DNA from 2 places in the Telluria sp. ZB2R32 genome. Region 2 is predicted to be linked to the other one. Evidence: predicted binding sites of a transcription regulator. Region 2 holds the regulator's gene; the other holds the start of a gene.
What was found. The regulator FliA, encoded in region 2, starts transcription of late flagellar genes. The targets are predictions, from matches to a motif close to CTAAAGTTTNNNNNNNNNNNGCCGNTA.
Positions count from the first base shown of each region.

Region 1: the regulator FliA is predicted to act here: its motif matches at 8,290-8,316, upstream of AC56LG_RS01940 (flagellar protein FliT).

Region 1 is NZ_JCASIG010000001.1:441,683-456,806, reverse strand. Features, by position in the region: gene AC56LG_RS01985 (ExeA family protein) at 1-1,023, shown strand, start outside; gene AC56LG_RS01980 (general secretion pathway protein GspB) at 1,024-1,854, shown strand; gene mobB (molybdopterin-guanine dinucleotide biosynthesis protein B) at 1,859-2,410, shown strand; gene AC56LG_RS01970 (YjfB family protein) at 2,430-2,630, shown strand; gene AC56LG_RS01965 (DUF883 family protein) at 2,940-3,224, opposite strand; gene AC56LG_RS01960 (RNA-binding S4 domain-containing protein) at 3,331-3,543, opposite strand; gene fumC (class II fumarate hydratase) at 3,627-5,021, opposite strand; gene AC56LG_RS01950 (FimV/HubP-related protein) at 5,112-6,389, shown strand; gene AC56LG_RS01945 (tetratricopeptide repeat protein) at 6,700-7,704, opposite strand; gene AC56LG_RS01940 (flagellar protein FliT) at 7,959-8,240, opposite strand; gene AC56LG_RS01935 (M1 family metallopeptidase) at 8,567-11,221, shown strand; gene AC56LG_RS01930 (M13 family metallopeptidase) at 11,256-13,316, shown strand; gene AC56LG_RS01925 (class I SAM-dependent methyltransferase) at 13,321-14,019, shown strand; gene AC56LG_RS01920 (CsbD family protein) at 14,016-14,189, shown strand; gene AC56LG_RS01915 (AI-2E family transporter) at 14,357-15,124, opposite strand, start outside.
Region 2 is NZ_JCASIG010000002.1:116,108-131,231, reverse strand. Features, by position in the region: gene AC56LG_RS05600 (YjbH domain-containing protein) at 1-753, shown strand, start outside; gene AC56LG_RS05595 (hypothetical protein) at 864-1,139, opposite strand; gene AC56LG_RS05590 (MraY family glycosyltransferase) at 1,589-2,752, shown strand; gene AC56LG_RS05585 (hypothetical protein) at 2,959-3,204, opposite strand; gene flhB (flagellar biosynthesis protein FlhB) at 3,507-4,676, shown strand; gene flhA (flagellar biosynthesis protein FlhA) at 4,689-6,797, shown strand; gene rfbD (dTDP-4-dehydrorhamnose reductase) at 6,957-7,850, shown strand; gene rfbC (dTDP-4-dehydrorhamnose 3,5-epimerase) at 7,906-8,457, shown strand; gene flhF (flagellar biosynthesis GTPase FlhF) at 8,612-10,072, shown strand; gene AC56LG_RS05555 (MinD/ParA family ATP-binding protein) at 10,065-10,886, shown strand; gene AC56LG_RS05550 (RNA polymerase sigma factor FliA) at 10,902-11,630, shown strand; gene AC56LG_RS05545 (flagellar motor protein) at 11,612-12,355, shown strand; gene motD (flagellar motor protein MotD) at 12,357-13,097, shown strand; gene AC56LG_RS05535 (hypothetical protein) at 13,215-13,706, shown strand; gene AC56LG_RS05530 (M35 family metalloendopeptidase) at 13,744-14,865, opposite strand.

The DNA of each region.
Region 1 (15,124 bases), on a different contig from region 2:
CTGAGCACGCCCGAGACGGGCGCCTACATGGCGCACCGGATGGCGGTGGCGGGCAGCCAGGGCGCGCCGGTGTTTCCGGCCGCGATCGTGGCGCAGGTGCACCGCCTCACCGGCGGCGTGCCGCGCCGCATCAACCTGCTGTGCGACCGTGCGCTGCTGGGCGCCTATGTCGAGAACAGCCGCGAGGTGACGCGCACCATCCTGGCCAGGGCGGCCGAGGAAGTGTTTGCCGGAGAAGCGGCGGCGCCGGCGCGTCCGGCGCGCTGGCCGCTGGTGGCCGGGGCGCTGCTGGCCGGCGCCGCCCTCAGCGCGGCGGCTGCCTGGCAGGTGCTGCCGCATCGGGCCGCGCCTGTGGAAGCGCGCGCGGTCGCGGCAAAGGGAACGATCGCACCCGCCGCGGCGCCGGCTGCCGCCTTGCCGCGCGCGCACGCCGACGAAGCATCGGCCTTGCGCGCCCTGGGCACGCTCTGGGGCGCCGCCTTGCCGGCCGGCGAGCCGTGCCAGGTCGCGTTCCGGTTTGATCTGCGCTGCCATGCGGGCCGCGGCGGCATCTATGAATTGCGCCAGCTCGACCGTCCAGCCGTCATCACGCTGCGCGACGGGCGCACCACCAGTTATGCGGTGCTGGTCGGGATGGACGAGCGTAGCGTGACTTTGCTGGGTAGCGGGAAGGATGCAGGAAAACGCCAACGCGTCGATCTTGCAGCGCTGGCGCCGCGTTTCACCGGCGAATACACGACCTTCTGGAAAATGCCGCGCGCCTTCCGCGACCACCTGGCGCCGGGCGACCAGGGCGCGGACGTCGACTGGCTGGCCGCGCGCCTGGCCCAGCTCGGGGGCGCCGCCGCGCCGCCGGCGCAGCAACCGTTCAATGCGCGCACCCAGGACTTGCTGCGCGACTTCCAGGCGAAGCAGAACCTGAAGGCGGACGGCGTCGCCGGACCGCGCACCTACATGCGCCTCAACCAGCTGACCGGGGTCGCCGAGCCGCGCCTGCTCGCCGCCACCGGGACGGGACACTAAATGTCGTACATTCTCGAAGCACTCAAAAAGGCGCAAGCCGAACGCCAGCTGGGCAATGCACCCGATATCCATACGCCGGCCCCGGTGCACGTGCCGGCTGCGGCCACCACGGCGAACCGCAAACCGCTGCTGATCGGCCTCGGCGCGGGCGCCGTCGCCGCGGCCCTGGTGGCAGGGATCGCGTGGCGTTCGGCAGCGCCGGGAGGCGAGCCGGCCGTGCTGGCGCGGGCGGACACGCCGGCCGGCAACACGGCCGCACCGGGCGGGGCCTCCGCTGTTGCCGTGCCGCCGGCACCGGCGGTTGCCGTGGCGGATGTACCTCCGGTTGTCGACGCGCCGGTGGCACCGAGTGCGGCCCCGCGCGCCAGCCCGATGAACGTTGCCGCCGCGACGGCGCCTGCCGTGCCAGCGCCACCGCCACCGGCTGCGGCGCTACCTGCGGCACCGGTCCCATCAACGCCGGCGCCGCGCGTTGCTGCCGCACCCCCGGCGCCAGCCGCCACGCGCGACGCTGCACCCGAAGCGGTCTACCTGCCGGCACCGGCACGCACCCCTGAGCCACCGGCCGCACCGGTAAGCGCCCCTGATCCGGCCGCGGAAGAAACGCTGCGCACCCTGCAGCAACTGCCCGAGGCAATCCAGCGCGAGGTGCCGAAAGTGGCCGTCGGCGGCTACATCTACTCGCCCAATCCGGCCGACCGGCTGCTGCTGATCGACAAGACCCTGCGCCGTGAAGGCGAGGAGGTGGCGCCCGGCCTGGTGCTGGAACGGCTGATGCCGAAATATGCGGTGATGAATTATCGGGGTACCCGCTATCGTGTCGGTTACTGATTCCGTGTCCCCTCCTGCGCCCGCCGTGCTGGCCGTGGTCGGCTGGTCCGGCAGCGGCAAGACGACCCTGCTCGAGTTTCTCGTGTCAAACCTGGCGGCGCGCGGCCTGCGCGTCAACGTGGTCAAGCACAGCCACCACGACATCGAACTCGAACCGCCGCGCAAGGACAGCGCGCGCCTGCGCATGGCCGGTGCGGCCGAGGTGATGATTGCCTCGCCCTACCGCTACGCCATCCTGCGCGAGCTGCGCGGCGCGGCGGAACCGCCCCTGGCCGAGCAGTTGGCGCGGCTGGCGCCGGCCGACCTGACCTTGGTCGAGGGCTATAAATGGGAAGCGCTGCCCAAGCTCGAGGTCTATCGCCCGGCGCTGGGACGCGCGCCGCTGTACCCGGACGATCCGCTCGTGCTGGCGGTGGCCTCGGACGGCCCAGCTCCGCCAGGCGCAGCGCCGGCCTGGCTCGACCTGAATGCGCCGGAAGACGTCTTGCGCTGGCTCAGCGCGTGGTTAGTGACAAAGGCTAAAGTTTCCGGCGAAAAAACCGTTAATGGGGGATAACCCTCAACAGGAGACCGTCATGGACGTCACCAGCATCGCCAAGTTGTCCACCACTATTGCAGAGACCGGCCGGAAAGACGAAGTGGCGGTCACCATGCTGAAGAAGCAGCAGGACATGCAACAGGCGCACATGAGCCAGCTTCTCTCCGGCATCACCCCGCCCCAGCCAGCGCAAAACCTGCCGGCGCACCTGGGCAAGACGATCAATACCACTGCCTGATTCCTGACCTGCGTTTGACAAACCGCGTGCGCTCGAGAGCGCACCCTACGAACCGCAGCTTTTGTAGGGTGGAGTCCCGACTCCACGCGCTGGACCCTTTGATTTTTTCGTGACGCATACAAAATGGGACTGTAGGGTGCGCTCTCGAGCGCACGCCGTACATCCTCTGATGTGTCGATATGCCGGCGCCATACCGCGTGCGCTCAAGAGCGCACCCTACGAACCACAAAGAACCAGGCAAGGCCGTTCGCGGCACCGCACCGGGCGCCCGAAGGAAGAACGCGGCGCCAGGCCGGCGCCGCGGTGAACTCAATGGAAAGCGCGCAGGATGCGCTCTTCGCCGGTCATGCCGGCGCAATGCTCGGTGGCGAGGCGGGTCGCTTCCATCATGCGGCACAGTTGCGCGTCTTCGAAGCGTTCGAGCTCTTCGTTGGCGGCGTTCAGGGCCATGGCCAGCTTGGCGCGCGCGTTCTGGTAGAGGACGCTCGTGTACTGATCGGTGTTTTTCAGCAGCTCTTGCGCGTTCTCGATGACGAGGCGCAGGTCGCCGATCAGCCTTTCCTGCGTTTGCGGGTTTTCTTCCGGGGTTTCCATTGCCTTCACCCTTAAAAGACGGTTGGTCACGTCTTAAAATTAAAACAAGGACTACCGGTCGCGTTTGTCTGCGCGCAAACGTGCGCCGTAGAGGCTGGTAGTCCGCCTACTGCACGGAAATCCGCACGTCTCCCACGGTCACGGTCTGGCCGGTGCGGATCTTTGCGGTCTTGCGCAGTTCCTTCTTGCCATCGACCGACACCACACCGCTGGCCACCATGTTCTTGCCGGCGCCGCCACTGTCGACCAGGCCGACCAGTTTCAGCAGTTGGTTGAGTTCGACGAACTCGGATGTCAGTTCGAAAGTTGTCTTTTGCATACTATCCTCGGGAAAAATTGCACGTCGCACAATTGAGCTTGCCAAGGTGCCAAGGCAAGCTCATCGTGCGGCGCGGGGAGTGCTTACTCCGGATCGGGGCGCGTCATGTCCATCGGGACGATCCACTGGTCGAATTGTTCTTCGCTGACCAGCCCCGACTGCCGCGCCGCTTCGCGCAGGGTGATGCCCTCGTGCTGTGCATGCTTGGCAATCTGCGCGGCGGCATCATACCCGATGTGCGGGGCCAGTGCGGTCACCAGCATCAGCGAGCGCTCCATCAGTTCGCCGATGCGCACGCGGTTCGGCTCGATGCCGCGCGCGCAGTGCTCCTCGAAGGAACGCATGCCGTCGGCCAGCAGGCGCGCGCTCTGCAGGAAGTTATGCGCGATCATCGGCTTGAACACGTTCAATTCGAAATTGCCCTGCGAGGCGCCGACCGTCAACGCGACGTCGTTGCCGAAGACCTGGCAGCACAGCATGGTGAGCGCTTCGCACTGGGTCGGATTGACCTTGCCCGGCATGATCGAGCTGCCCGGTTCGTTTTCCGGGATCGTGATTTCGCCCAGGCCCGAGCGTGGACCGGACGCCATCCAGCGCACGTCGTTGGCGATTTTCATGAGCGCAGTGGCAAGCGTCTTGAAGGCGCCGTGGCTGGCGACCAGCGCGTCGTGCCCGGCCAGCGCCGCGAATTTGTTGGGCGCCGTCTTGAACGCCAGGCCAGTGCGCGAACCGAGTTCGGCGGCGATGCGCGCGGCGAAGTCGGGGTGCGCGTTCAGGCCGGTGCCGACCGCCGTGCCGCCGGCCGCCAGCGCCAGCAGGCCGGGCAGCGATGCGCGGATCGCGCCTTCGGCAAATTCGAGCTGGGCGACGTAGCCGGAAAACTCCTGGCCCAGCGTGAGTGGCGTGGCGTCCTGCAGGTGGGTGCGGCCGATCTTGACGATGTCGGCAAAGTCGCGCGCCTTGATTTGCAGGGTTCCGCGCAGGCGCGCCAGCGAGGGCAGCACGTCTTTCGAGACCGCCAGCGCCGCCGCCACGTGCATGGCGGTAGGGAAGATGTCGTTCGACGACTGGCCCATGTTGACGTGGTCGTTCGGATGCAGCAGGCGCGCCTGGCCCCGCTCGCCGCCGGCCAGTTCGGATGCGCGGTTGGCCAGCACCTCGTTCATGTTCATGTTGCTTTGCGTGCCGGAACCGGTTTGCCAGACGGCGAGCGGGAATTCGTCCGGATAGCGGCCATCGAGCACTTCGTCGGCGGCGGCGATGATGGCGTCGGCCTTGTCCTTCGGCAGCTTGCCGAGCGAACGGTTCACCGCCGCCGCGGCGCGCTTGACCTGGGCCAGCGCGGCGACCAGTTCCGGCGCCATGCGTTCGGTCGAAATGTGGAAATGGTGCAGCGAGCGTTGGGTCTGGGCACCCCAGAGGCGGTCGGCCGGGACGTCGATCGGGCCGAAACTGTCTTTTTCTATCCGGTTTTCCATGAACTTGTCCTGTTATTTATTTCGATGCGGGAGCTAAAGAGTGTATCCGAACACCCGTTAATTACGCTTAGGCTACAAATTCTTCCTTCCATGGCACTGCGTACTCCCCACATCCTGACGACACTGCTGCTTGCCGGCGCTACCGCCGCCGGCCATGCGGCCGAACTGGGCGAAGCCCGGGTAATGTCGCACATCGGGCAGGCGCTGGCGGCGGATGTCGAGCTGACCCTGGTCGAGGACCCGGGCACGCCGGTGGCGGTGCGCCTGGCCAACCCGGACGTGTACCGCGGCGCCAACATCGCCATGCCGCCGGTCCTGTCCAGCCTCGACATGCGTGTGACGCGGCGCGATGGCCGCCAGTTCCTGCATCTGACTTCCCTCAAGCCGGTCGAGAGCCGGCACCTGCACGTCTACCTCGAACTGGTCGACGCCGGCCAGCGCAGCGTGCGTCTGGTGACGCTGTGGCTGACGCCGGACCCGAACCCGGCGCCAGCGCCAGCGCCCGCGCCCGCGCCGGTAGCCGTATCCGCACCCGCTGCGCTCCCCGTACGCGAAGCCCAGGCCGACGCGCCAAAGGCCGCAGCGGCAGCGCGTCCTGTGCCGGCGCGCAAACCCGTACCTGCGCCGCGCCCGGCCGCCGCCCTGCAGGCAGGAGAGGAATACGTGGAAGAGGGCGCGCCTCCGGCAACGCCCGTCGTGCGCAAGAGCGCACCCAAGCCCAAGGCGGCGCCAAAGGCGGTCCACGAGACCAGGCCAGCCGCGCCCGCCGAAGCGCCGAGCTGCGCCCCGCAGGCGGCGAGCGCGCCCCTGAACGCCTGCGTGGCGCTGGGCGAAAAGAATGCAGCCTTGCACCACCAGTTGGGCCAGCTCGAGGAAAAAGTAAAGGTGCTGCAGGCAGGTGCGGGCGCCGCGCCATCGGCCGTGCCGGACGCCGCGGCGGCAGTAGCGCCGCCGGCCGCGGTCGAGGCAGTTGCGCCAGCTCCGATGGCGCAGGAAACCCCGAAGGATGCTGTAAAAGACACTCCCAAGGGTGCGCCGCGTATTCACCGCAAGCCGAAGAAGCCCGAGCCGCCGCAAGCGGAGACGCCGTGGCTGCTGATCGGCGCCGGCATCGCGGCCGTGGCCGCCATCGCCGGGCTGGTGCTGGCGCTGCTGCGCCGCCGCAAGCGTTCGCGCTTCGGCAAGATTCCACCCGAGCACAAGCCGGCCAAGCTGTCCACGGCGCCAGTTGACGGGGCAGCGAAACCGCAATTCATGGCGTCAGTCAAGGCGCGCCTGATGCCGGGACGCGCCAAGGCGGCGGCCGCGGCAGGGGCCTCTGTGCAAGCGCCGGCGCCGGCAGCCGAGGCGGTTTCGCAACCGGAATAACGTGCCCGACAGGGCGCGCACAATTGGTCTACACAAGCGCAAAAATTGCGCTATACTGAATTCGTTGGTTATCAAAACCACAAAACGAAACAGAGTCCGGCGCAGCCACCACCGATAGCGTGGCGCGGGTTCCGGATGTACGCTGCAAGGCGCCTGTTTTCGGAAGCGGTCAGGCTGCCAACAGCGGCAGAGGACGCCGGATGCAACCGGCAAAGAGGCGGCACCAGGTTTCCTGGTGTTGCTCTCCGAATTCATGTGGTCGATTGCATGGCAGTCGCACCGCAAAAAACGAAGGCGTCAATGGGCGCCTTTATTTTTGTCCGCTCACTGGCAACAAGCCGGCTGCTCTGGCGGCATTGGGCGGTTGCGGCTTCTCCCGGGGCGCCTGTTTGACGAACTGCGCCAGCGTCTCCAGCGGCTGCTTCGAGCGCAACATCGCGTCGGCAAGGCGCTGCGCCTGGTCCCGTTCCTTGCGCGTGAGGCGCGAACCCGGCTGGTCGCCAGCCGCCGCCTGGTTGGCCTCGTCTGCGCCGCGCCGCGCCAGCATGCGCAGCGCCGCGGCCGCCACCGTGTTGTGCGCTACACCCAGGCCGTCGCGGTACATCCGTGCAAGTTCGCCCCAGGCATGACGATAGCCCTGGCTCGCAGCCAGTTCGAACCAGTAGCGCGCCTGCCTGTCATCGCGGGCGGCGCCTGCGCCGTAAAGGCAGGCTAACCCGAGGTTGAACTGGGCGGTCGGATTTCCCCCCATGGCCGCACGCCTGATCCATTGGTTGCCGAGCGCGGCATTGCGCACGACGCCTTTGCCGCGCAAGTAGAGCATGCCCAGGTTATTCTGGGCATCGGCATTGCCGCGCTCGGCCGCCTTGCGGTACCAGACCAGCGCCCGGTCGACGTCGGGCGGGTCAAGTTGGGACGCGTAGATGCGCCCCAACAGAAACTGGGCATCGAGCACCCCTTTTTCGGCGAACGGCGTCGCCAGTGCGAGCGCGTGCGCCACGTCGCGCCGCGGCGACTGCGCGAGATACAGCTTCGCCAGGTCCAGCTTGACGTCGGCATGGCCCCCTTCGACGACACGCGACAGCCAATCGATTGCCGTGTCGTAGTCTTGCGGCACGCCAAGACCCTGGGCGTATGCCGTGCCCAGCTTGCGCTGGGCGAATACGCTGCCCTGGCTGGCGGCCCGGCTGAACCAGCGCACGGCCTGTTGCGCATCCGCCTTCACGCCTTGGCCGACCGCGTAGCACCAGCCCAGCAATTCCTGCGCCTTGATGTCGTCCTGCGCGGCCCGCGCGCTGAGGTCGGCAATACGCATGCCGTCGCAGGAGGCGCCGGCGCTTCCTGCGGCAACCGCTCTGCCGATGAGGCATATCCATAAAAAGAATACGCCTAGATAGTGCTTCATCAAATCTTCCCCCAAGCAATGTGATATGCGCCGGCGCCGCCATGAAGAAGTCAATGTAGCGGGCGCCTTGCTGGAGACGCTTGCGTGCCCGCAAAGTGTCCGCAAAGGATGAGGACGAAAAAAAAGCGCCCGCAGGCGCTTTTTTCGGAGAGGAGAAGAGCGGCTCAGTGCGTGCGCAGCGCGCGGTCCAGTTGGCCCATCCATGGTTCGGTCACGTCGCGCACGGCGCGGTCATTGGCCATGATCTGTTTCAGCAGGTCGATCTTGCGCAGGCGCTTGGCGCCATCCAGGGCCGGTACGCCGGTCGCCGCTGCGCCGGCCTGGGCCGCGCATTGCGCCTGCAAGCTGTCGAACCCGTTCCAGTCGCCCGATTGTGCCGCCGCCGCCATCTTGCCCGTCAGGCCGGCAATATTTTCATACATCGAGAGAACGTCGTTGGAGGTCATGTTGACACCGCTGCAATTTTTTTCGGCCGGATTCCCGGTTGTCTTCCTTTTACGGCAGAGCCCGGTCGAACTTTAGGGTTGTTTGCAAAAATAATTGAAAATTTTTCTCAACAGCTTGGCAACTGCACTGACAACTGCGTTGGCAACTGCGCGTGGCGGCAGGATTGTGCAGTCCAGCGCCTCTTTTTGCCGTCTGTCGCATTCCAGACCAGCCAGGCGAGCGCTTTCTGTACAGTGCGAACTGGGTCGCTGCGCCAGGCGCGGCGTATCGAGCACAGAAACACACCACATAGAAAACACATAAAAAGAAAGCGAGAGAGGGAACCATGAGACATCCACGCGCATCCCGCGCCACCCCCGCCCTGGCCCTGGCATTGACCCTGGCGTTCAGCACCACCACCGCTCCCGCCCAGGCCGAAGCCCCGTTTTCGTTCGCCGCCACGCCCGGCAAGCTGCCGAAAGACGTCATCCCGCTGCTGTACGACGCCCATCTGGTACCCGACATCAAGGCCGACACCTTCCGCGGCACCCAGCGTGTCGAGATCGAGGTGCTGCGGCCGACGGCGCGCATCGTCCTGAATGCCGCCAACCTGGGCATCGAGCGCGCGTCCCTGTCTGGCCGCGGGATGGCCGAACGCATGCTGGCGCCGATTCTCGACGACAAGCAGGAAACGCTCACTTTTGAACTCGGCGCGCCGCTGGCGCCTGGACGCTACGTGCTGGCGCTGGCATTCACCGGCCAGATCAACCGCGAAGGACGCGGCCTGTTCCAGGTGGGCTACAAAGCCGACGGCGCCGACAGGAAATTGATCGCCACCACGATGGAGCCGTCCGATGCCCGGCGCATGCTGCCGACCTGGGACGAGCCGGCATTCCGGGCAAAGTTCAAGCTCACCGTCGACGTCCCCGCCAGCTTCAAGGCCTATTCGAACACCCCGGTCGAGAAGCAGGAAAAGCTCGCCGGCGGCATGCAGCGCTTCGCCTTCGCGCCGACCCCGAAGATGCCGAGTTACCTGGTGGTGCTGGTGGCGGGCGAAATGGAGCGCGTGGCGGCGCGCCAGGACGGCGTCGAGATCGGCGTCGTCACCACCGCCGGCAAGCTCGGCTCGACCGCTTTCGCGCTGCAAGCCACCAAGGACCTGCTGCGCTACTACAACAATTACTTCGGCGTGCCGTATCCGCTGGCCAAGCTCGACCAGATCGCGATCCCCGGCGGCTTTAATGGTGCGATGGAAAACTGGGGCGGCATCGTCTACAACGAATCGACGCTCTTGTACGATCCGAAAAAGAGCCCGGAAAACGTCAAGAAACTCACCTTCGAAGTCAACGCCCACGAGGTGGCGCACCAGTGGTTCGGCAACCTGGTCACCATGGCCTGGTGGGACAACCTGTGGCTGAACGAAGGGTTTGCTTCCTGGATGGCGTCCAAGGCCACCGAACATTTTCATCCGGAATGGCGCCCCTACCTGGACGGCATCGCCGAGCGCGAGGGCGTACTGAATCTTGATGCGCGCAAGACCACGCACCCGATCCAGACCCGCATCGACAACGAAGAGCAGGCCGCCGGCGCCTTCGATTCCATCACTTATGTAAAAGGGCAGGGCTTCCTGCGCATGCTCGAAGCCTATGTCGGCGAGGACCCGTTCCGCAAGGGTATCCGTGCCTATATGGCGAAGCACCAGTATTCGAACACAACCACGGCAGATTTGTGGGCGGCGATCGAAAAGGCATCGGGCAAGCCGGTCAGTAAACTCGCCGGCGACTGGACCACCCAGCCGGGTTACCCCCTGATTTCGGTGAGCCAGGCCTGCGTCGACGGCAAGCGCCAGGTCACCTTGTCGCAGGAACAGTACCGCCTCGACGAGCCGGCGCCTGAAAACCGGTTATGGAGCGTGCCGCTGCAGGTCGGTACCGTCAATGGCAAGGCCTGGTACACGCTGCTGGCCAACCGCAGCACCACGATCACGCAGGGCGGTTGCGAAGGTACGCTGGTAGTCGACCCGCACAGCGTCGGCTTTTTCCGCATCCAGTACGACCGCGCCAGCTTCGACGCGCTGGCGGCAAACGCGGCGCGGCTACCGGACCCGACCCGCCTGAAACTCCTGACCGATACCTGGAGCCTGGTGGCCGCGGGGCGCATGCAGCTCGACGCCTACATGGCGCTGGTGGCCAAGTACGGCGACGAGCCGCGCCTGGCGGTATGGCAATCGATCCTGGGCAATCTCGGCACGCTCGACAATCTCGCGCGCGGCGAACCGGAGCAGGCGCCGATCCGGCGCTTCGTGATCGGCTTCGTGCGGCCGCGCTTTGCGCAGCTGGGCTGGGAGCCGAAGGCGGGCGAAGCGGCCGAAGAGCGTCAATTGCGCGCGCTGTTGGCGTTGAGCCTGGCGCGCGCCGGCGACGAAGGCGCGATTCAAGAGGCGCGCCAGCGCTTCGCGCGTTACCAGGCCGACCCGGCATCGGTCAGCCCGGAAATGCTCGACTTCGTCGTCAGCACGGTCGGCCGCTATGCCGACGGCGCCACTTATGCCGCCCTCGGCAAGCAGGTGGCCGCCGCCCGCACCGACGAGGAACGCAACCGTTTTGGCGGCGCGATGACGCTGGTGCAGGATCCGGCGCTGGCGGCCAGCGCGCTGAGCATGGCGGTATCGCCCGAGATCCCGGCCAACCTGTCGACCATGATCGTCTCGAGCATCGGCCGCGAGCATCCCGACCAGGCCTGGGAATTCGCGGTCGCCCATCGCGACGCCCTGCTCAAGAGTGCCGACGCCGTCGGCCGCAACCGCGCGCTCGCCTCGGTCGTGGCGGGATCGTCTGATGCGCGTCATGCGGATATGATGGAGCAGTATGTGGGCCAGAACTTCGGGCCGGACGCGCTGGTCGAAGCTCGTCGGGTCGGAAATGGCATTCGCGTGCGCGCGGCGCAAAAGGCGCGCCTGCTGCCGCAGGTGCGCGCCGCATTGCAGGCGCAGCAACAATAAAATAATAATCATCGAAAATAAACCAAGGAAAAGCATGAAGACTCGTTGGACCCCTGCCAAGACCGCCATCGTCCTCGCCCTGTGCGCGGGTAACTTTGCCACCTCCGGATTTGCCGCTGCCCAGACCGGCGTTGCGCCTGCTGAAAAGCCCGCCGCCACGAAAAGTCCCGCCATGACGGTGCTGCCGGGCGAAGACTTCTTCACCTATGCCAACGGCGACTGGCTCGCCAAGACCGAGATCCCGGCCGACCGCGGTTCCTGGAGCGCGATGGGCGCGCTGGCCGAAGACACGAATACCCGCATCGCCAAGATGATCGAGGACGTCGGCGCGGATAAAAATGCCAGCGCCGAGGCGCGCAAGGTGGCCGATTTCTACGCCTCCTACATGGACGAGGCCGGCATCGAAAAACGCGGCCTGGCGCCGATCAAGCCGATGCTGGCGAGCATCGCCGCCATCAAGGACAAAGCGGCGCTGGTGCGCGCGCTCGGCGGCTCGATCCGCGCCGACGTCGACCCGCTGAACTCGACCAATTTCTTCACCGAGAATTTGTTCGGCCTGTGGGTCGCGCAGGGGCTGACCGAGCCGTCGCGCAACCTGCCTTACCTGCTGCAGGGCGGCCTCGGTTTGCCGGACCGCGCCTACTACCTGGAAAACAATGCGCGCATGGCCGAGCTGCGCACCAAGTACCAGCAGCACATTGCCGCCATGCTCAAACTGGCCGGCATGGACAAGAGCGACGAACGCGCCGCGCGCGTGTTCGAACTCGAGCTGGCGCTGGCGCAGACCCATGCCACACGCGAGGATTCGGCCAACATCCAGAAGTCGAACAATGTCTGGACCGCCAAGGAATTCGCCACGAAAGCCCCCGGCGTCGACTGGAAGGAGTTCTTCAAGGCGGCGGGCCTCGACAAGCAGGAACGCTTCCAGGTCTATCACCCGACTGCCATCACCGGCGCAGCCCGGCTGCTGGCCGATGCCGACGTCGCCACCTGGCGCGACTACCTGGCCTTCCACAAGCTGAACCAGTATGCCAGCCTGCTGCCGAAGGCCATTTCCGACCAGCGCTTCGAGTTCACCGGCAAGACGCTGTCCGGCACGCCCCAGCAGTCGGCACGCTGGAAGCGCGCCCTGGGCGCCACCAACAATGCCATGGACGAAGCGGTCGGCAAGATCTATGTCGCCAAATACTTCCCCGCCGAGAACAAGGCACGCGTGCAGGCGATGGTGGCGAACATCATCGACGCCTTCAGCCGCCGCATCGAGAAGCTGGAATGGATGGCGCCGGCCACGCGCGCCCAGGCCCAGGCCAAGGTGAAGGGGATGTACGTCGGCATCGGTTATCCGGAGAAATGGAAATCGTACGAGGGCCTGAACATCGTCGCCGGCGATGCCTTCGGCAACACGGTGCGTGCCGAGGAGTTCCACTACAAGCAAGAGCTGGCCAAGCTGGGCCGCAAACCCGAGCGCACCGAGTGGGCCATGCCGCCGCAGCTGGTGAATGCCGTCAACCTGCCGCTGCAGAATGCGATGAACTTCCCGGCCGCGATCCTGCAGCCGCCGTTCTTCGACCCGAAAGGGTCGGACGCCGCCAACTATGGCGCGATCGGTTCCATCATCGGCCACGAGATCAGCCACAGCTTCGACGACCAGGGCGCCCAGTTCGACGCCCAGGGCCGCCTGCGCGACTGGTGGACGAAAGAAGACCTGGCGCACTTCAAGACAGCCTCGAACAAACTGGTCGAACAATACGGCGCCTATAAACCGTTCCCGGACCTGGCGGTGAATGGCCAGCTGACGCTGAGCGAAAACCTGGCCGACCTGGCCGGTGTGGCGGCGGCCTACGATGCCTTCAAGACGACACCGTCCGGCAAGACGCCTGAGGCAGACCGCCAGTTCTTCACCGGCTTCGCCCAGGGCTGGCGCAGCAAGGCGCGCGAAGCCTCGCTGCGCCGTGCCGTCATGACCGACGGTCACGCCCCATCCCAGTACCGTACCTATATCGTGCGCAACCTGGATGCCTGGTACACGGCCTTCGACGTCAAGCCGGGGCAGGCGCTGTACCTGGCGCCGCAGGACCGGGTGAAGATCTGGTAAATCGATGAGCGACGACCTCGACAGCATCTCGCGGCGCACCCTCGCGCATTACGAACGTAACGCGCAGGGTTTTTTTGCCGGCACCATCGACCATGACGTCAGCCAGAACGTGACGGCGCTGCTCGACGCGATCGAGGCGCCGGCGCCGTTCACGCTGCTCGACCTCGGCTGCGGCCCGGGGCGCGACCTGAAAACTTTTACCGGTCTCGGGCACCGCGCCATCGGCCTCGACGGCGCTGCCGAATTCGCGGCCATGGCACGCGCGTACAGCGGCTGCGAGGTCTGGCACCAGGATTTTTTGCACCTGGACTTGCCGCCGGCGTTGTTCGACGGCGTGTTCGCGAATGCCTCGCTCTTCCACGTGCCGTCGGCGGCGCTGCCAGGGGTGCTGGCGGCGTTGTACGGCACGCTGAAACACGGTGGCGTGCTGTTCAGCTCGAATCCGCGCGGCCACAACGAGGAGGGCTGGAACGGCGCGCGCTATGGCAGCTACCACGATTACCCGGCCTGGGAGCGTTACCTGGTGGCGGCGGGATTCGTTCCGCTGCACCATTACTACCGGCCACCGGGCGTGCCGCGCGAACAGCAGCCGTGGCTGGCCAGTCTTTGGCGCAAGCCTCGCAATGTTATTCAGCGAACAGAGTTGGGGGCGAATCCGGTCCAGGATGGGGCTTCGATTCCAACCGAAGAGGACTCATCATGAACGAGGACCAAATCAAGGGCAAGGCCAAGGACATTGGCGGCAAGATCCAGGAAAAGGTCGGCGAAGCCGTCGGCAGCCGCCAGCAGCAGTCCGAAGGGTTGTCGAACCAGGCTGAAGGCAAAGTGCAGGAGAAGGTGGGTGACGTGAAGGATATCGTCAAGGGAAGCTGATTCTTTCAGCCACAAATAACGAAGCCGCGACGTGTCGCGGCTTTTTGTTATCGGGTGGCGGTGCATTCAGGATTTGATCGAAGCCACCTTATCACCGCATGGACTCCCGAGTCCATGCGGTGGTACGCGATACTCGCGTACCGCTTAACGCGCCGGTAACCGCACACTTACTTCTCGGTTTCCTCCACCTTGTCGCCGAGCACATCCTCCACATACAGCATCTGCACCAGCACCTTCAAGGCGGCCGCCAGCGGGGTCGCCAGCGCCACCCCGGCAAAGCCGAACAGCGTCCCGAACACCAGCTGCATGACAATCGTCAGCGCCGGCGGCAGGTCGACCGCACGCGACTCGATCAGCGGTTGCAGCAGGTAACCCTCGACCAGTTGCACGCCCGCGAACAGCAGCACCGTGTACAGCGCCAGATCCGGGCTGATCGAGAACGCAATCAGCACCGCCGGCACGCCGGCCATGATCGGCCCCAGGTAGGGCACGAAATCGAGCAAACCGGCAATGATGCCGAGGATCAGCGCCAGCGGCACGCCCAATACCGACAAGCCGATCGAGGTCACGGTGCCGACGATCAGCATCGACACCGACTTGCCCAGCAGCCAGCTCGCCAGCGTATGACCGATCTTTTGCAGCACCTGGCGTGCCCGCCCGCGCTTCGATTGCGGCACCAGCTTGATCGCGCCGCTCGTGTACAGGTGCGGCGAGGCGGCGAAATAAATGCCGACGAACAGGATGATGACGACATTGCCGATCGCGCCCAGCACGCCGGTGAAGAACAGCCCGGCATTCGGCACCATCGACGACATCTGCTTGACGATCTGCTCCGGCGGCGGCAGGCCGGACAAGGCTTTTTTGAGCAGCGGGTGTTCGTTGACGGCGCTTTGCAGTTGCTGCAGCGACTTCGGCACCGCTTCGGCGAGTTTGGT
Region 2 (15,124 bases):
GTGGACGGCCTCGGTAATTTTGCGGAGCGCAAGGACGAGCAGAACCACCCGGGCGTCAATCCACCCGTGCGGCCCTTGCCGAGCCCCTGGCCGGCGTTCCGCTGGCGCCTGGAGCAATCGGTGTCGAACTCGCCGACCCTGCCGCAGTGGGCCAAGGGTTCGCTGCTGGCGGGCGGCGCCGTACTGGCCGGCGCGGCCCTCGACAAGCCGGTCGACAAATTCGTCGCCAAACACCAGGATTCACGCGCCGCCGACGTCTGGGGCAACGTGGGCAAGGCAATGCCGGTCGCGCTGGCCGGTGCCGCCGGTGCAGCCGTTGCCTTTGGCGACGGGCGCATGCAAAACATCGGCATCATTTCGCTGCAGTCGATTGCCGCTTCGGGCGGCTTGTCGATGCTCACCAAACGGATCGTGCAGCGCGCGCGCCCGAGCGAAGAGCTGGGCACCTGGCACCGTAGCGCGAATCGCTCGGATGCGTCCTTCCCGTCCAATCACGCGGCGGTGGCCTTTGCCGCGGTGACCCCGTTTGCGCAGGAATACGATGCACCGTGGCTGTACGGGCTGGCCGCCGTCAGTTCGATGGGCCGGGTTGCCGAGCGCCAGCACTGGGTGTCCGACGTGGTAGCGGGAGGGTTGGTGGGGTATGCGATCGGCAGCTGGCTATGGCAGGCGCAACGCGATGATTCGCGCTCGCAGTTTGCCGTGGTGCCGGGATCGAAATCCCTCAGCGTCAGCTGGAGCACCGCGTATTAAGCGCAGTTGGCGGCAATCGGTAAAAACCGGCTTGTAAACATAAAAAGACTGGCGCTTTCGCGGCCAGTCTTTTTTTTACGCTTCATTTCGCGGGCAGGATGCCCGTGAAATTAACGACCGTGGTGGGTCGTGGTCGAGTGGCTGGTGCTCGAATCGTTGTCGTCAGCAACGACGACAGCGATCGCTGCAACGCCGACGCCGACAGCGACCAGCGCTGCGGTCGACAGGCCGGTAGCCGTCGACAGGCCAGCCAGAGGACCGGTAGCTGCTGGCGCAGCAGCGGCTGGGGCGGCAGGAGCCGAACCGGCTGCTGGGGCGGTGGTTTGTGCGAAGGCTTGGGCCGAGACCAGGGTCAGGGCGGCGCTCAGGGCGAGAAACTTCTTCATGTGGTTTTCCTTATCTACGATTAACAAAACATCGGTCAGATGCAAAGACTGCCTCATGATTATATCAACGAAAGTTGCCAGACCTCAAAAAAACCACAAAGTGTTGTTTTAGTTCCTTGTTCTCGAATGAACAAACTGCTAGCGGATTTATCGGGAATAGAATCTATGCAGATTGGCAGACAGAGGCGCAACGATGACAAAAAAAAGACAAACAACGGACAGCACAGTACGAATCGTGGCGGATGAGTCTGCTACTCTAGTATAATCTTGCATTGTCTCAACTTGACTCAGCGCACGTTTTGATCAGGCTCAACCCAGTTCGGCAGCAGAGGGTGGCCATAGCAAGGGCATTTAATTTCAGGCGCGTTGCGCCGTTTTTTTGCCCAAAATTTTCTCTGCCAGGCATGAGCGGCGTCCCGGCGGTACGGAACATAAGGATGTAAAAAAGAATGCTTCTTGAGAAAGTTTTACAGATTGGCCTGCTGACGGCAGGTGCGAGCTTCGCAGCAAATGCCGCAATTGTCGGTTCCCAACGTTGGCACGGGAAGCTGTCTCATGATCATGACCTCGGTGGTGTGCAGAAGATGCATACGGTTGCCGTTCCGCGTATTGGCGGAATCGGCGTCGTTGCAGGCTTGATATTCGGCGTGTGGGCATTCCGGATGCTGTTTCCAGGCCAGATCGAAGAATCGCAGATCAACCTGATCCTGTTGCTGCTGGCCGCCAGTCTGCCTGCCTTTATCGCCGGCGTGATCGAAGATTTCACCAAGAAGGTATCGGTACGCGTGCGCCTGATGGCGACGGTCGCCAGCTCGCTGCTGGCCAGCGGTTTGCTTGGCGCCACGCTGAGCGACCTGAATATCTGGGGCCTCGACAGCCTGCTGGTATTCGCACCGGTTGCCATTGTGGTGACCGCCGTGATTGTCGCCGGAGCGGCAAATGCCGTGAATATCATCGACGGTTTCAATGGCCTGTCGAGCAGCACGATTATCCTGATGTCGGCCGGCCTGGGTGCGATCGCCTGGCAATACGACGACGCTTTCGTCATGACCCTGGCCGCCCTGAGCGGTGGCGCGGCATGCGGCTTTTTCCTGTTGAATTACCCGGCGGGCAAATTGTTCCTGGGTGACGGCGGTGCTTATTTCCTGGGTTTCTGGGTGGCCGAAATGGCTGTGCTGCTGCTGGTGCGCCATGCCGAAATCAATGCCTGGCAAGTGCTTGGCGTATGCGCTTATCCGATTATCGAGGTGCTCTTCAGTATTTATCGCCGCCGCTTCATCCAGAATGTCAGCCCTGGCGCCCCGGATGCCTTGCACCTGCATACGCTCGTGTTTCGTCGCGTAGTGTTCAAGCATATTCGTCGCGATCCGGCCCGCTCGTGGAAGCGCAATGCGGGTGTCGTCTGGTTCATCAGCCCGGTGGTCGCGCTCTGCATCGCCGGCAGCGTGTTCCTGGGACATTCGGTATCGAGCGCGATCCTGATCGTTGCAATGCAACTGGCACTCTACGTGGCCGCCTATGGCCGCGTCGTGCGCGGACGCTGGAGCGTGCGCACGCGCCGCCCGGCAATGATGGACGCCGTCGAAGTCGACGACGTCAGTACCGTCAGCTGAACCATTCCTTCGAACGCCGCCGCATCAGGCGGCGTTTTACTTTGCGCCTGCCACGTCGGGTGGCGCGGCATCACCGGCGCAATCGATGTCTATCGACGATGCCGCGGCAAGCGGCGTGCGTAACGTCGGCTAATCAATCGATCAGGATCAGGTATCGGAGGCGCGAATGGCGCCCTTGCAGGCTGCTGCGGAAAAAGCGCGGTGAATCAGTTGCGCCAATCGGCGTTGGTCCACCAGCGCTGGAACCAGATGGCCCAGTGCAGTAGCAGGCCTGCACCAAACAAGTAGTCAGCGATCATGCCTGCCTGCAATGCAGCGGCAAGCAGGCCGGCAACCAGGAAGAGGGTGCGCAGATGGGGGACGGCGCGATCGATGCGGTCGCAATACTGGGTCAGCGCGGCGATCGTCGGGTCGGGATTTTGCAGAGGGCGTTTTGGCATTCTTAATTTCATATTGACCTCCAAGTCGCCAAAAATTTGTTTCCCTGTTCAAAATAGAGTCTAGCACGGCTAGCGCAGGGTTCGTTACATTCTTATAGAATTTGCGGTAAATCAATAAATGTGGTTTATCTATACTCACGATACATGAATTCCGCCGCTTAGGTGTTCAAGATTCAACCGTGCGCGATTCTTTATTTTTTGATCATGTTGCAAAGCTGTCCGGGAACGAACAGGCAGGTATTTGCCCGGCTAATCCCCATATGGCCGCAGGGCAACTCCAGCGATAATGTCTCCTCTCAGCAGAGGAGCATGGCATGGCCGAAGACAGCGACGCGGAAAAGACAGAAGACGCAAGCCCCAGAAGACTGGAAAAGGCGCGCGAAGACGGCGACGTTCCCCGCTCGCGCGAGCTCGCCACCTTTGCCGTCCTGATGACCGCCGGCGCCGGCCTCTGGATCACCGGCGGCAGCCTGGCCGGCCGCCTGTCGGACGCGCTGGCCTCCGGCCTGACGCTCGACCGCGCACAAATCTACAATCCGAACGTCCTGATCGAACGCATCGCCGCCGACGTCGGCGGCGTGATGCTGGCCTGCCTGCCGCTGGCGTTTGCCATCATGCTGGTCGCCTTGGCCGCGCCGCTGGCCATCGGCGGTTTCAATTTCAGTTCCAAGGCCTTCATGCCGAACTTCGGCAAGCTGAACCCGATCAGCGGGATCGGCAACATGTTTTCCGTAAACGCCCTGATCGAGCTGCTGAAAGCCATCGCCAAGACGGTGCTGGTCGGCGCGGTCGCCTGGGTGGTGGTCATGAGCCAGAAGGAAGCCGTACTCGGGCTGGCCGTCGAGCCGCTGGGGTCGGGCACCGGGCACGTGGCCGACCTGATGGCGCACGCCTTTCTGTTCATCGTCGGCTCGCTCGGCGTGGTGGCCCTGATCGACGCGCCGTACCAGCTTTGGCACTACAACAACAAACTGAAGATGACGCGCCAGGAAATGATCCAGGAATCGAAGGAATCGGACGGCAATCCTCAGATTAAAGGGAAGATTCGCCAGATGCAGCGGCAAATGGCGCGCAACCGCATGATGCAGAATGTGCCTACTGCAGACGTCGTGGTCACCAACCCGACCCACTATGCGGTGGCGCTGAAGTACACGGACGGGCAGGGCGGCGCGCCGCGCGTGGTCGCCAAGGGCGCCGACGAAGTGGCGGCCAAGATCCGCGAGCTGGCGCGCGAGAACAAGGTGGCCTTGCTGGAAGCGCCGGCCCTGGCCCGTGCCCTCTGGAAGCACACCGAGATCGACGACGAAATTCCCGAGAAGCTGTACTCGGCGGTGGCCGAAGTGCTGGCCTACGTCTTCCAGCTGCGCAATTACAGCAAGGCCGGCGGCCATTATCCGGACCGTCCGACCAAGTTGCAGGTGCCGCCGGAGATGGACCCGCTGAACCCGGCATCGCAAGTGAAACAAAAACCCGATAACGTATAACGGAGCCGCTGAATGAATAGTTTGAGAATGCCGGGCTGGATGGGAGCGGTTGGCGCCAAGGGCAATGCCCTGGCCGCGCCGATCCTGATCATCCTGCTGCTGGCGATGATGATCCTGCCGCTGCCGGCCTTCATCCTCGACCTGTTCTTCAGTTTTAACATCGCGCTGTCGGTGATCGTGCTGCTGACCGCGCTGTACACGGTCAAGCCGCTCGACTTCATGGCCTTCCCGGCGATCCTGCTGGTGTCGACCATGCTGCGCCTGGCGCTCAACGTCGCCTCGACCCGTATCGTCCTGACCGAAGGCCACACCGGCGGCGCTGCAGCCGGTAAAGTGATCGAAGCCTTCGGTCACTTCCTGATCGGCGGCAACTACACGGTCGGTATCGTCGTGTTCGTCATTCTCACCATCATCAACTTCACCGTCGTCACCAAGGGCGCGGGCCGTATCGCCGAAGTCGGCGCCCGTTTCGCGCTGGACGCGATGCCTGGTAAACAGATGGCGATCGACGCCGACCTGAACGCCGGCATGATCAGCGAGCCGGAAGCGCGCAAGCGCCGTACCGAGGTATCGCAGGAAGCCGAATTCTACGGCGCCATGGACGGTGCCTCGAAATACGTCAAGGGCGATGCCGTCGCCGGCATCATGGTCACGCTGATCAACGTCATCGGCGGCCTGATCGTCGGTGTGGTGCAGCACGACATGGCGGTCGGCAAGGCAGCCGAAACCTATACGCTGCTGGCCATCGGCGACGGCCTGGTGGCGCAGATTCCATCGCTGATCATCTCGATCGCGGCCGGTATGGTCGTTTCGCGCGTGGCCAACGAGCAGGACATCGGCGGCCAGATGATCGGCCAGCTGTTCGCCAAACCCGAAGTGCTGTACATCACCGGCGGCATCATCGCCGGCATGGGCCTGATCCCGGGCATGCCGAACCTGGTGTTCTTGTTGCTGGGCGGCGTGCTCGGCGGCAGCGGCTACCTGCTGGCCAAGCGTGCGAAAAACGCACCCCAGCGCGAAGCGGAAGCGGCCGCCAGCGATGCGGCGGCCGGCGCGCAGCAGGCGGCATCCAGCGAGGCGGAAGAGGCGACCTGGCAGGACATCATGCCGGTCGACACCCTCGGCCTGGAAGTGGGCTACCGCCTGATTCCGCTGGTCGACAAGACCCAGGGCGGCGAACTGCTCAAGCGCATCAAGGGCATCCGCAAGAAATTCGCCCAGGAAGTCGGCTTCCTGGCGCCGCCGGTCCACATCCGCGACAACCTGGAACTGAAACCGTCGGCCTACCGCATCACATTAAAAGGCGTGGAAGTCGGCACCGGCGAAGCGATCAACGGCCAGTTCCTGGCGATCAACCCGGGCATGGCCAGCGGCACGTTGCCGGGCCAGGCGACGACCGATCCGGCCTTTGGCTTGCCGGCCGTGTGGATCGAAGGCGGCATGCGCGACGAAGCACAGAACCTGGGCTATACGGTGGTCGACGCCGGCACCGTGGTGGCGACGCACCTGAACCACCTGATCACGACGCATGCATCGGAATTGCTGGGCCGCATGGAGGTGCAGGCGCTGCTGGATCACCTGGGCAAGGACACGCCGAAGCTGGTCGAAGACCTGGTGCCGAAGGTGGTGTCGCTGTCGACGCTGCAGAAGGTGTTGCAGAACCTGTTGATCGAAGGCGTGCACATCCGCGACATGCGCACCATCATCGAGACCCTGTCCGAGCACTCGAACGGTACGCAAGACCCGAGCGACCTGACGGCGGTGGTGCGGGTGGCGCTCGGCCGCGCGATCGTGCAGCAGCTGTTCCCAGGGACCAACGAATTGTCGGTAATGACCCTCGACAACCGCCTCGAGCGGCTGCTGATGCAAGCACTGGGCGCCGGCGGCGACGGTACCGGCATCGAGCCGGGCCTGGCCGACACCATCGCCCAGCAGGCGCACAATGCGGCGCAGCAGCAGGAAGCGATGGGGCACACGCCGGTGCTGCTGGTGCCGGGTCCGCTGCGCGTCCTGCTGTCGCGCTTCCTGCGCCGGGCGCTGCCGAACCTGAAGGTGTTGTCGCATTCGGAGATTCCGGAGACCAAGACGATCCGGGTGACCAGCCTGGTCGGCGCGGGTTGACGCCTGGGTGAGCAGGAGCACCACGTATAATCCTCGATTGCCTGCGCGGAGCGTTCCGATATCCGGCGCGGCGGTCTTCAGGAGTCGTGGATGATATGTGTACAGCCGGGCCGACGCATCGTTACCGGCACCTGCCCCTTGTTGTAACCTGAGGACGGCATGAAAATCCTTCTTACAGGAAAAAACGGACAAGTCGGGCATGAATTGCAGCGCGCACTTGCACCGCTTGGCGCGCTGGTCGCACCGGAGCGCAACGAGCTCGACCTGGCGGACACCGAGGCCTTGCGTCGCCTGGTGCGCGCGCTGCGCCCCGACGTGATCGTCAATGCCGCCGCCTGCACGGCCGTCGACAAGGCGGAGTCCGACCGCGCGGCGGCGTTCGGCGTGAATGCCGAGGCGCCGCGCATCCTTGGCGAGGAGGCTGCGCGCCTCGATGCATTGGTGCTGCATTTTTCGACCGACTACGTGTTCAGCGGCGCGCAGGATCAGCCCTACACCGAGCGCGACCTGCCGCAGCCGGGGAATGTCTATGGGCTCAGCAAGCTGCAGGGTGAACGCGCGTTGGCCGGCGCCTGCGCGCGCCACCTCATCCTGCGCACGAGCTGGGTGCTTGGCGCGCATGGAAGCAATTTCGCCAAAACCGTGCTGCGCCTGGCCAGGGAGCGCGCCGCGTTCGCGATCGTGGCCGACCAGTACGGCGCACCCACGTCGGCCGCGCTGCTGGCGGACATCTGCGCCGACCTGCTGCGGCACTACCGCCAGGCGCCGGCAATGGCGTTCGGCACGTATCATGTCGCCGCGGCCGGCAGCACCACCTGGTATGACTATGCGCGCTTCGTGCTGCGCGCGGCCGAGGCCGCGGGACAATCCTTGAAGGCAGGCCCGGATGCGATCCGGGCGATCGGAACGGATGCCTATCCGACGCCGGCACGGCGCCCACGCAATTCGCGCCTCGATACCACGCTCTTTCGTTCGACCTTCGGACTGCGCCTGCCGCCGTGGGAGGAGGGCGTCATGCAGGTACTGCAACAGATATTCGAAAGCGAACCATGATGCCGCTGAACGGCGACTACGCCATTACCTCTTCGCTAACCGAAACGAGGCATGTATGCGGCTGAGCGTTACCCCGACCGCCATTTCGGACGTGCTGGTGATCGTTCCCCAGGCTTTCGAGGACAGCCGCGGCTTCTTCCTCGAGAGCTTCAACGCGCAGGACTTCGCCGCCGCCACCGGCATCGACACGCCGTTCGTGCAGGACAATCACAGCCTGTCGCAAGAAGGCGTCCTGCGCGGCATGCATTACCAGGTCGAGCGTCCGCAGGGTAAGCTGATTCGCGTGATCGAAGGCGCCGTGTTCGATGTCGCCGTCGATTTGCGGCGCTCTTCGCCGACGTTCGGGCGCTGGGTGGGTGAGGTGTTGAGTGCCGAGAATCGCCGCCAGATGTGGATACCGCCGGGCTTTGCGCACGGGTTCGCGGTCCTCGGCGCGCGCGCACAGTGCCTGTACAAGACGACCGATTACTGGCATCCGCAGTTCGAGCGGATCCTGCAATGGAACGATCCGGCCGTGGGCATCGTGTGGCCGATCGGGTTCGCACCGCGGCTGGCGGACAAGGATGCGCATGCGCAGCCCTTGCACCTGGTCGAGACGTTTGCCTAGGCAGGCGGGGGTGCCGATCGCATCTAAATCGAATTAACGCACTTTCCCCATCCTTTTCCGCCGATGCTTGCTCTGCGGCATCGTCAATAATCTATCCCATAGACCGGCCTCGTGCGCGCCGGTCACCATCGAATAGCGCAGTGCGGAGAATAAGATGAATGTGAAGAAATTTACAGCGGCAACATCCCGGGAAGCCTTGCGCAAGGTGCGCGATGCGCTCGGCCCTGATGCCGTCATCCTCTCGAACCGTCCCGTCGACGGCGTCGTCGAAATCCTGGCGCTCGACAACGACGACGTCGCTTCCCTGGCCGCCCCGGCGCCGGATTCCGCCATGGCCCAGCCGCAGCCGCGCCTGGACCTGAACGCCTTCGAGCCGGAAGCGCCGGCCTTCGTCAACCGTCGCGCCGCCGCGCCCGCCGCCACGCCGGAACAGATCTACGCCAGCCGTCGTGCACCGCAGCCTGAGCCGGAATTCGCCCCTGAGCCGATGTTTGCGAGCCGCCGCGCGCCGCAACCCGAGCCGGAATTCGCAGCCGAACACAGCTACGCCAACCGCCGCGCCCCGCAGCCGGAGCCGGCCTTCGACATGGCCGCCATGACCGCGATGATGTCGGCCGCGATCTCCCAGGCCAAGGAATCGGCTGCGCAAGAGATGAGCGGCATGATGAGCGAACTGCGCGCCATGCGCGGCATGATGGAATCGCAACTGGCCGAGCTGTCCTGGGGCGGCACGCAAGCGCGCGAGCCGCAAAAGGCGGTCGTGCTGCGCGAAATGCTGGCCGCCGGTTTCTCGGCGTCGCTGTCGCGCTACCTGATCGACAAGATGCCGGCGAACAAGGATGCCGCCGAGGCGATGCGCTGGATCAAGACCGTGCTGGCGCGCAACCTGACCACGATGGCCGACGAAGACACGCTGCTCGACAAGGGCGGCGTGTTCGCCCTGGTCGGCCCGACCGGCGTCGGCAAGACCACCACCACCGCCAAGCTGGCCGCGCGCTGCGTGATGCGCCACGGCCCGGAAAAGCTGGCGCTGATCACCACCGACGCCTACCGTATCGGCGGCCACGAACAACTGCGTATCTACGGCAAGATCCTGGGCGTGATGGTGCACTCGGTGAAGGATGAAGCCGACCTGCGCATCGCCCTGAAAGAACTCAAGAACAAGCACACCGTGCTGATCGACACCATCGGCATGTCGCAGCGCGACCAGATGGTCACCGAACAGGTGGCCATGCTGGCCGGCGCCGGCGCCGACGTGAAACGCCTGCTGTGCCTGAACGCCACCTCGACCAACGAAACCCTGGCCGAAGTCGTGCGCGCCTACCAGGGCAGCGGCCTGCACGGCTGCATCATGACCAAGATGGACGAAGCGGCGTCGATCGGCAACGTGCTCGACGTGATCATCCGCCAGAAGCTGAACCTGCATTACATCTCGAATGGCCAGCGCGTGCCGGAAGACCTGCACCTGGCCGACCGCGCGCTGCTGGTCGACCGCGCCTTCCGCAGCCGCCGCGACGGCGCCAATCAATTGGATGATGCCGACCTGCCGCTGATGATGGCCGGCACCGGCAACGTGCACAAGGACGAGAGCCTGCGCGAGGTGCGCTTTGTCTAGTTTCGATTTCGACCAGGCCGAAGGCCTGCGCCGCATGCTGGCCGGCCCCAAGCCACGCATCGTCACGTTTTTATCCGCCACCCCGAGCGACGACAAGGGCGCGATGCTGGTCAACCTGGGCGCCTCGCTGGCCCAGGCCGGCAACGATGTCCTGATCGTCGATGCTTGCCGGCGCGACTATGGCGTCGCCCGCCGCCTGGAGATGGAACGCCACGCCAGCCTGCTGCAGGTGGCGCGCCAGGAATGCGCGCTGAACCAGGTGGTGCAGACCGCGCCCCAGGGTTTCAATGTGGCGCTGCTGGCGCGCGACGGCCAGGCGGCGGTGGATGCCGACGAAGCGCGCCGCCTGTCCAAGGCCTTCGACGTGCTGGTGAAAAAGCAGGGCGGCATCGTCATCGTCGATGGCGAAGTCGATGGCGACGGCGGCTTTGCGGTGCCGCTGCTGGCCGATTCCGAAATCGTGGTCCAGGTCTCGACCGGCGCCACCTCGATCACCAACGCCTATGGCCTCATTAAACGCCTGGCGCAGGCGCTGGGCCGCCGTCCGTTCGGCGTGCTGGTCACGGGCGCAAGCGAGGCAGAGGCGAAAGTGGTTTACGATAATATGTCGGCGGCAGCAAGCCGTTACCTTGCAGTAACGTTGAGTTCGATGGGCTCGGTGCCGGCGGACGAATACCTGCACCGCGCCGCGCGTCTTGGACGTTCGGTGGTCGATGCCTTTCCGCTGGCCGGGGCCTCGGTGGCCTTTCGCCAGCTGGCCGGGCGTTTTGCACTGTCCGGCATGACGCGCGGCGGCGCGCATTTTGGTTCCTGAGAAAAAAGAACAAGCATGTATACCGTCAAAGGAAAAGCCGACAAGAACCACCTGCTCACCGAGCACGCCCCGCTCGTGAAGCGCCTCGCCCATCAGATGAAAGCGAAGCTGCCGCCGTCGGTCGAGGTGGACGACCTGATCCAGGCCGGCATGATGGGCCTGCTCGATGCCATCAACCGCTACGAAGACAACCACGGCGCCCAGTTCGAGACCTATGCCGTGCTGCGCATCCGCGGGGCCATGGTCGACGAGCTGCGCAGCAACGACTGGATGCCGCGCAGCACGCGCTCGACCATGAAGAAGGTCGAGACGGCGATGACCAAGCTGCAGCAGCAACTGGGGCGTCCGCCCAGCGAGCTCGAAGTGGCGAAGTCGCTCGACGTGCCGCTGGCCGAGTACCAGGAAATGCTGTTCGAAGGCGGCGGCCACCAACTGGTGTACTACGAAGATTTCCACGACGAAGACGGCAACGACAGCTTCCTCGACCGCTATGCGGTGGATGAAGACGACCCGCTGCGCGCGCTGCTCGACACCGACTTCCGCTCGGCCGTGATCGCCGCCATCGACGCCTTGCCGCCGCGCGAGAAGATCCTGATGGGCCTGTATTACGAAGAAGAGCTGAACCTGAAGGAAATCGGCGCCGTGCTTGGCGTGTCCGAATCGCGCGTGTCGCAACTGCATACGCAAGCCGTGGCGCGCATGCGTGCTTCGCTCAAGGAAAAACTGTGGACTTCGCCAGCCTGATCGGCCTGGCCCTGGCCCTGGCCGGTCTGCTGGTCGGACACACGCTCGACGGCGGCCGTTTCGCTTCCCTGATCCAGCCGGCGGCATTCGCCATCGTCGTGGTCGGCACTTTCGGCGCCGTGCTGCTGCAATCCGAAGCGCGCACGTTTACACGCGGCATGCGCATGCTGCGCTGGGTATTTTTCCCGCCCAAAAACCGGCGCCAGCCGCTGTCGCGCGAGATTGCACTGTGGAGCCATACCGCGCGCCGCGACGGCTTGCTCGCGCTCGAGCAGTACATGGGAAACAAGGACCTGTTCGTGCAGAAGGGCTTGCGCCTGGTGGTCGACGGCATCGCGCCCGAGAAAATCCGCGGGCTGCTCGAGATGGAAGTGACCGCCTTCGAATTCGCCGAGCGCCAGGCCGCGCGCGTGTGGGAGTCGGCCGCCGGCTATGCGCCGACGATCGGCATCCTGGGCGCTGTACTCGGCCTGATCCACGTGATGGAAAACCTGTCCGATCCGTCGCGCCTGGGTTCCGGCATTGCCGTGGCCTTTGTCTCGACCGTGTACGGGGTCGGGCTGGCCAACCTGTTCTTCCTGCCGGTTGCGAACAAGCTGAAAGCCATCGTTGCCGACCAGGTCGCGCAATACGACATCCTGATCGAAGTGTTCCACGACATCGCCAGCGGCAACCATGCGCGCGTGGTCGAGGAGCGCGTCGCCAGCCTGCTGGTGAAACGCTGAGATGGCGAGAAAGCGTTATGACGAAGCGGAAGACCGCGACAGCCACGAGCGCTGGCTGATCTCCTACGCCGACTTCATCACGCTGCTGTTTGCCTTTTTTGTGGTCATGTACGCGATTTCGGTGGTCAACACCGGCAAGTACAAGACGCTATCGGATGCGCTGGGCGACGCCTTTGGCGGACGCCCGGACACGCCGCAGGCCAGCTCGACCGTCGAGCAACTTCCCCTGACGAACCTGATCGCACGCAAGCGCGCGGACGCGGCGCGGCGCGAGCGCGAACGGTTAAATACCCTGGCGCGCGACCTGAGCGCCTCGCTGGCGCCGCTGGTCCAGAACGGGCAGGTGCGCGTGAGCCAGACCGGGCGCGGAGTGACGGTCGAGATCAATGCGAAAGTCCTGTTCGAGGAAGGGCAGGCCGCGCTCGGCGGCGAGGCGCGCGCCACCCTCGGCTCGGTCGCCACCTTGCTGCGCGGCGAGCCGTATGCGATCGAAGTCGAAGGGCATACCGACAACCTGCCGATTGCCAATCCGCTATATCCGTCGAACTGGGAATTATCGACCGTGCGCGCCAGCAGCGTGGTGCGCCTGTTCATCGACAGCGGCGTGGCAGCGGGGCGCCTGACGGCGGTCGGGCATGCGGCGAACCAGCCGGTGGCGCCGAATACGGATGAGGCGGGCAGGGCACGTAACCGCCGGGTGACGGTGACCATTCTGGCCACCGTGCCGGATGGGGCGAAATAAAATTTCATTTTGACCGCATGGATGAAATATTGTTTCATCCGTGACGATGCGGCCGTCACTCTTGGTTTTTTCGGCCTGCGCCCGCACAATGAGCGACACAACCATATGGAGCTAAGTATGCAGCGCAGAATCATCCTGCTGGCCGCCTTGGGCGCGGCGAGCCTCCTGCCCGCGCTTGCGGGCGCTGCCGGAGAACCGACCGTGAGCGTGAAACACAGCATGGACCTCAAAACGCCACCGGGCAAGGTGCTGGTGGAAATGACGTTCACCAACCAGGGCAAGACCACGGTCTGGCTGCCGCGCGAGCTGGCGGCGGGAAGCGAACTCACGGGCGCGCGCTTCGACTTGCGCGACGCCGGCGGCAAACCGATCGCCTACACCGGCAAGATGGTCAAGCGCGCCGCGCTCACCGCCGCCGATTACCAGCCGCTGGCACCCGGCAAGATGCTGACGAATACGATCGACATTACCAACGCCTATGCCTTCGCCAAGGGCCGCCACAACTACAACATCGGCTACAACGGTCTGGTGCTGGCGGACGTGAAACAGCTCGACAAGCCGCTGGAATTTCCCGCGCGGCCCGTCTCCTTTATCGCCACCCTGAAATAAAAAGGTCCCGGCGTGCCGGGACCTTTGGCCTGCCGTGTTAGTTCAGCGCCGGCGTATTTTCGGCAAAGTACTCGTGGTTATCGGCGTTCTTCACTGCCGCGGCCGGATTGCTGATCGCCAGGCTGGCGGCGCCGCTCTGGCCGTACACGTTGTCGTCGGTGTTGGCGATGATGTCGAAGTGGCTCATCTCATGCACCAGGGTGCCGCCCTTCGAATCGGTGCCGCTCATCGGCGCCGTCCAGAACGCGTTGCACACGTAGATGCGGTACGGCTGGGTCGGGTACACGTAGGCGTAGTAGCTGTCCTTGCAGCTGCAGTCGACCACCACGTTCTGGTTATCGAAGGCGTTCTTGATCTTGCCGTAATTCGCCTTGACGGTCGCCACGCGCGACGAGTTCACGGTGCCGAACCATTTCGTATAGCGCGGACCCATGCTCGTCTTCGCCATGTAGGTGACCGAGCTATTGCTCATCGTTTTGGCGGCTGCGATGGCCGAGGCGATCGTGCTCTGCTGCGAGGCGGTGCACGACGCATAGCTCAGGCCTTGCGTGGTCGCCATGCCGCCGCCGGCATTACCTTGCTTGAGCGCCTGCATGATGGGCGACTCGGCGCCGCGCGGCAGGCGGCCTTCGATGTACACCTGCGCCGCTTGCGACTGCAGTTCGCCGATGTCGCGGGCGGCTGCCTTGTCCGCTACGGCACGGGCCGCGGTGGCGCCCTTGTCGTTGGCCAGGAACAGGTCCGGAGAGGCGGTGCGGTAGGCAATCGCATAGTCGCCGCTGACGCTCATGTCGTACAGCGACGACAGCTCGACCCTGGTCGTGTGCGAGGCGCCCGGCTTGAGCAGGTAATAGTCGGCCTGGGTCGGCTTGGCGCGCTTGATCAGGGCGCCGGTATAGGCGACCGGCGCGCCGTCGCGGGTGACCTCGAACAGCGGCGCCGACAGGCCCTCGAACGGCGTGCGCGCCTTGAGCACATACTGCGGGGTGGCCGAGGTGTTGGTGATGGTGACCTTCACGTACACGTCGTCGCTCGGGCCGAGCGCCGCCTTGTCCAGGGCCACGTCCACCTTCACGCCGTTCGACCCTGCCTGCGCGGCGGCGGCGAGGGTCAGGGCTGCGATACCGAATGCCGACTTCCAGATGCTGTTCGAGCTCATGTGTAACTTCTCCGTATGTTGTTTGTCGTGGCCGATTGTTCGGCCATTCTTTTGATGGGTTTTTCGCATGAGATCTGACGTCGATCAGAGAAAACCCACCCCCATACTGGCGAATTCATGAGCTGACAGCAATGCAATTCGGATCGTGTGTGGCATCCGTTTGCGAAAAAGTAACAATGTTGCAGTTTGTTTGTGCGCCGCTGGATTTCATATTCCTTTCATGCTAGCGCGTATTGACGGGCGTTGAACTAGTTATATG